2 regions of the Aliiglaciecola sp. LCG003 genome follow, and region 2 is predicted to be linked to the other one. Evidence: predicted binding sites of a transcription regulator. Region 2 holds the regulator's gene; the other holds the start of a gene.
What was found. Region 2 encodes MetJ, which represses methionine synthesis genes. Its sites were predicted from a motif close to TAGACGTCTAGACGTCTA; they were not measured.

Region 1 (3,217 bases), 1.3 Mb from region 2:
TAATCTCACTTACTCTGACGACACTGTGGTCAGATCCTATTCGCTGTTGACGACTAGCCTTAATAGAACGGTTTTTGGCAGAATAAATTTCTTATTTTCAGTAATCAGACTGGCTGAATCAGAATCTCACCAGTGTCCATGTCTGAGAACACTGGTGAAAAAAGGAATAGCAGCAATTAATGTAATATACGAGTTTTGATAGTACCTTCAATTTTAGCTAATTGCACAAATGCTGCCTCTGCATCATCTGTTTCCACGTCAATAACCACATAGCCGATATTTTCATTGGTCTGTAAATATTGTGCAGCAATATTAATGTTGTGAGCGGCGAAGGCTTGGTTGATTTGGGTCAGTACTCCTGGTGCATTCACATGGATATGCAACAAGCGAGAGCGATCAGTATGCTCCGGAAGTGATACCTCAGGGAAGTTAACTGCCGATAGGGTTGAGCCATTATCACTGTATTTAGCTAATTTTCCGGCTACTTCAATCCCAATGTTTTGTTGGGCTTCTTGGGTGCTTCCCCCCACATGAGGCGTCAAAATAACGTTGTCGAACTTTCGCAAAGGTGAGATAAATTCTTCATCGTTAGATTTTGGCTCGACGGGGAATACATCGATCGCCGCACCATTTAATTTGCCTGATTCCAGAGCCGCAGCAAGTGCATCAATATCAATAACAGTGCCTCTGGCAGCGTTCATAATGATGGCACCATCTTTCATCATTGCTAGTTGTTTTTCGCCAATCATGTTCTGAGTTTGTGGGGTTTCTGGTACGTGCAAACTGATCACGTCAGAGGTTTTTAGCAATTGATTTAAGGTTTTTGTCTGGGTTGAATTGCCTAAAACTAGCTTATCTTCAATATCGAAAAATTGAACTCGCATACCTAAATGCTCGGCTAGAATACTCAATTGTGTGCCGATATGACCATAGCCGATAATACCCAGGGTTTTGCCCCTAGCTTCATAAGAACCTAGTGCACTTTTTTCCCATACTCCACGGTGGGCTTTAGCATTCTTACTAGGAACCCCCCGAAGTAGTAATATGATTTGACCCAATGCCAACTCCGCCACTGAGCGTGTATTAGAAAAGGGGGCATTGAATACCGGAATGCCACGCTTTTGAGTGGCTTGCAGATCGACCTGATTAGTGCCAATGCAGAAACAGCCGACCGCAACAAGCTTTTGCGCCGCTTCTATTACATTGGCAGACAAGTGGGTCCGTGAACGTATACCTATAAAGTGTACATCAGCAATCTTCTCAATCAGTTGCTCTTCGGAAAGAGATGTTTTGATGTACTCAATATTGCAATAGCCATTGCCTTCTAAAGTTTCAACTGCACTTTGATGTAGACCTTCTAGCAATAAAATTTTGATACGATCTTTTGGCAGTGACACTTTGCTCATTATCTTTCCTACTAAAAACTAATTGTAATTGAGACATCTGGACGTCTATTTGAAAGTGGAAAATACCAGAAGTGAGTTGATTAGGAAAGCTACAATTCTAATTATTTATATCATTTTATTTCGGTCACACCCGAGTCTGTTCCAATCAGCACGATATCAGCGCCGCGATGAGCAAATAGGCCATTGGTGACCACTCCAACTATTTGATTAATTTTTTGCTCCAGCTCTACAGGGTTGAGGATTTTCAAGTTGTGGACATCAAGGATTACATTGCCATTATCTGTGATCACACCTTGACGGTATTCGGGATCACCACCGAGTTTGACCAATTCACGAGCCACGTAGGAGCGAGCCATCGGAATCACTTCTATCGGAAGAGGAAAACTGCCTAATATTGGGACTTGTTTGCTGTCATCAATAATACAGATAAACTGCTTGGCAACAGCGGCCACAATTTTTTCACGGGTCAACGCTGCGCCACCGCCTTTAATCATATGCTTATGTTCGGTGATTTCATCTGCGCCATCTACATAGATATCAAAGGAGCCCACAGAGTTAAGATCAAATACTTCAATGCCTAGAGCTTCAAGCTTTTCTGTCGATGCTTGTGAGCTAGAAACCGCCCCTTCGATCTGCTGTTTAATTCCAGCCAAGGCTTCAATAAAGTAATTGACGGTGGAGCCCGTTCCTACACCCACAATACTGTCAGGCTCTACAAATCTTAAAGCAGCTAGTGCTGCCGCTTTTTTCTTGTCATCTTGCGTCATGATATTTTCCTTTGAAGCGAGTAGGGGGAATACATTTAGAAATTCATTGCTTAATTATAACTCAATCTAGGATTGAAATAACCCGACTTGGCGTAATGATTTTATCCATCGGGATATCCCAAGGCTCCAGCTCTAAAAGCTGTGTCTGTTGACAGTCATGGGCCAATCCCCATAAACGCGGGCCTACGGTTAGCTGCTTGCGCGAGTCGTCTACTGATAAACATGCTAGTGTACGATCATAATAGCCACCACCCATACCTAACCGATGTCCTTGTTTGTCAAATGCCACTAAGGGTAAGCAGATACAATCCATCTGGCTAACGGGAATGACTTGGGTGACATCTAATTTTGGCTCTGGTATCCCATACTTGTTGTGAATTAATACAGTATCCGGATTATACAAAACAAACAAAAGTTGTTGTTTCGAAAAAGGATGGAGAACAGGGAGATATACCTTCAGGTTATAGGTCCAACAAAATTCAATTAATGCCTGACAGCTCAATTCACCATCATTAGACAAATATAAAGCGATGTGTTTGTTGCCCTTGAGCAGATTATTATCAGCAATATTTTTAGCCAAGGCTTGGCTAGCGAGTATTTGCTGTTGTGCTGACAACGCCCGTCGTGCCTGTCGAAAGTGTTGGCGTAAGTTTTGTTTGTTGCCATCCACAGGCGATAATTCATCCTGATTCGCGTTGTTTAACATGCTGCCAGAAAATGCTGATTTAATAATCCACGGAGTAAATTAATATCTATAGGTTTACTCAGAATATTGGCGATCCCGGCTGGTTTGAGATCTTTTTCTTGTCCAACAAAAATATCGGCTGATAGGGCGACGATAAGCTGCTCAGGTAACCTAAGTTTGATTTGTTTACTCGCCTCAAAACCATCAATACCGGGTAAATGCAAATCCATGAATATGATCTGATAGGGCTGTTTTAACGCCATCTCAACACCTTGTTCTCCACTGACGGCAATATCGATGGATAAGCCTAAAGTGTTAAACACCGCGGTGGCCACTTGTTGGTTAATTTCATTATCTTC
Region 2 (3,217 bases):
AATTCGCTACGATTTAAGGTATAGAAATGGAAGTCTCGAATTCCCTCTTTAGCCAAAACCTTGACCATATCCATGGCAATACTGGCGCCTAATAGATTTCGTGTTGTTTGATCTTCTTGGTCAAGCCCATCATACATTTTGTGTAACCAACTGGGCACATGTACGTTTGTGAAGCCGGCAAAGCGTTGTAATGTTTGATAATTGGTGACCGGTAAAATGCCGGGAACTATGTCTAGGTCTATGCCTGTCGCTGCCGCTCGGTCGCGAAATCGTAAAAATACTTCGGCATCAAAAAAGAACTGACTAATTGCCTGAGTCGCACCGGCCTCCGCTTTACGTTTCAGGTTGAGTAAATCAAATTGCGCATTGGGCGCCTCAGGGTGTTTTTCAGGGTAAGCGGCTACTGATACATCAAAATCAGCCACGTCTTTTAGCAGAGCAACTAAATCGGCAGCGTACATATCTGTTTTGGTCATGCCCTGAGGTAAATCCCCCCGCAAGGCTACAATTCTGCGAATACCACTATCCCAATAGTCTTGTGCGATTTGCACTAGTTCTTCGCGACTGGCGTCTACACAGGTCAAATGAGGTACGGCGGCCACACCGGTTTCCGCCTGAATACGTTTGACCACATCATGAGTCCGATCTCGTTCACCACTATTCGCACCATAGGTAACTGACATATATGCGGGCTTTAGCGGCGCTAGACGGTTAACCGATTTCCACAGGGTTTGTTCCATTTTCTCTGTCTTGGGAGGGAAAAATTCAAAAGACACATTTATTCCACTTAATTCAGCCATTGTCTGGTTAAGCGATTCAATACCCTGGGCGTAAGACACCATGTAACACTCCAAAATTCAATATAGTAAACAATTAGCCGTTTAGACGTCTAAACTAAACTGAGTTGGCTAAGCCGTCAAGATGTTTAGACATCTAACTGACTTACGGTTAGAATTTCCGTTTATAAGAAAGATTAAAAAGAGCATCAACATGGCAGAGTGGAACGGAAAATACATACATCCCTACGCTGAACACGGTAAAAAGAGTGAGTTGGTAAAGAAAGTCACGGTCTCAATTCCACTCAAAGTGTTAAAAGTATTGACGGATGAACGCACTCGTCGTCAAGTCAACAACTTACGGCATGCAACCAATTCAGAATTATTGTGCGAGGCATTTTTGCACGCATTTAATGGCCAACCCTTGCCCGATGATGATGATCTACGCAAAGATAACCCAAATAGAATTCCAAAAGTAGCCCGTGAACTGATGGAATCAATGGGTTTGGAGATTAAAGACAGTGAGGAATAAGCTGTAAAAGGATGTTTGTCGCACACGCTCCTGCTTATAAGGGCAATCAACAAGATTCAGAGCACTGCACCATAGTCTCATAGCACCACACCCCAAAGTGGTGCAAAAACTAGTCTTATCTCGGGTAGACTTTAGCCCGAGTTGAGATTATTGAGTATTTTCAAGCTTAACTTCATACTTTGGTCATTTTAGTCCCATACTATTATCTGGCAAGTACTTTGCATTTTATATGTAGCGAGTACCCGGACTATATTTAAGGATTATTTAAATGAGCAAAACGCCACGCATTCCCCGTAACACCATGAATGATTACAGTAACGAGTGGGCGCAAAAACGCAGAGAGTATCTCACTCAACAGACCGGCACTGAATTACCTCACACAGGCCACTACTCCATCGACCCCGCAGCCCTGCCTGGCAATATTGAAAACTTTATTGGCGTGGTACAAATGCCTGTAGGTATTGCAGGTCCAATTCAGGTCAATGGTGAATACGCCAATGGTTTATTTCATGTGCCATTGGCAACCACAGAAGGTACCTTGGTAGCCAGCTATAGCCGTGGTATGCGGGTGGTCAATGAGTGTGGTGGGGTGAATACCACAGTGGTTGAACAATTTATGCAACGAGCCCCAGCGTTTATTTTTGACAATGCTAGACAGGCGAGAGACTTTGGCGCTTGGGTAGTTGAGAATTTTCAAAAAATTAAGCAAGCTGCTGAAACCACTACCAGCATCGGCAAGCTAGACCACATCATGCAGTGGTCAGTATCTAAAACACGTTACTTGCGGTTTAACTACACAACCGGTGATGCCGCAGGACAGAACATGGTGGGTAAGGCCACCTTGGCAGCTTGCGAATGGATTTGCGCGAACTACCCAGGTGGTTGTCAGTACTTACTATCTGGCAATATGGACACGGATAAAAAACACTCTCATTTAAATATGCTGCACACCCGGGGTAAACGAGTAATAGCTGAAATTGTCCTCAAAAAAGAAGTGCTTAAAAAAATAATGAAGGTGGATACCAAGATGCTAGCTAAGGCAACTGTGTTGGCCAACACGGGGGCGTTAATGGCGGGCGCTGCGTACAATGGTCCCCATTCAGCTAATGGGATTGCTTCTATATTTATTGCAACGGGTCAAGATGAAGCCAATGTTGTAGAGTCCCATGCCGGGTTACTTTCCCACGAATTATTGGACAACGGTGACTTTTACTTATCGATTACTTTGCCATCTTTGATAGTGGCGACGTATGGCGGTGGAACCGGATTACCAACTCAAAAGGAATGTCTAGAACTAATGGACTGTTACGGTAAAGGCAAAGCTAACAAGTTAGCTGAAATCGTTGCTGCCACCGTGTTGGCCGGCGATATTTCGCTTGCTTGTGCTGTGATTGGTGGGCATTGGGTCAGCAGTCATGACAAGCTTGGGCGCAATCGAGACTAATGCAAAGTTGTTGTGTGGTAAAAGCTGCTTGGTAGGGCGAGTCTTACACCCTGCCAGCAACTATTGAACCGTCATAACTTGTCTAAATAATTAGCCGGTAAGCGGTCTAGCCGTGCAACGCCAGAGGCAATCGCTGCTTGTGCTACAGCAGTCGCGACTCGCTTGCAAAGTCTCGGATCCATAGGTTTGGGAATGATGTATTTGCGGCCAAACTCCAAAGCATCGATTTGACTTGCAGCCAAGACCTCTTGCGGGACGAGTTCTTTGGCGATGGCACGAATAGCTTCTACAGCTGCAACTTTCATCTCATCATTTATGGTTGAGGCTCTGACATCAAGGGCACCACGGAAAATAAATGGGAAACATAAGACATTATTAACCTGATTAGGATAATCAGAACGGCCAGTCGCCATTATCAAGTCATCACGCACTTGATGGGCCAACTCTGGTTTTATTTCCGGATCT

Region 1: serA (phosphoglycerate dehydrogenase) is a predicted target of MetJ. The motif match lies at 1,437-1,454, and genes of this name have one in related genera.

The regions. Positions count from the first base shown of each region.
Region 1 covers NZ_CP128185.1:971,356-974,572, forward strand. The annotation lists gene QR722_RS04070 (methylamine utilization protein) at 1-1, opposite strand, end outside; gene serA (phosphoglycerate dehydrogenase) at 177-1,406, opposite strand; gene rpiA (ribose-5-phosphate isomerase RpiA) at 1,517-2,173, opposite strand; gene QR722_RS04085 (5-formyltetrahydrofolate cyclo-ligase) at 2,235-2,879, opposite strand; gene QR722_RS04090 (hybrid sensor histidine kinase/response regulator) at 2,873-3,217, opposite strand, start outside.
Region 2 covers NZ_CP128185.1:4,038,609-4,041,825, reverse strand. The annotation lists gene metF (methylenetetrahydrofolate reductase) at 1-842, opposite strand, end outside; gene metJ (met regulon transcriptional regulator MetJ) at 991-1,308, shown strand; gene QR722_RS17615 (hydroxymethylglutaryl-CoA reductase) at 1,577-2,752, shown strand; gene QR722_RS17610 (malic enzyme-like NAD(P)-binding protein) at 2,824-3,217, opposite strand, start outside.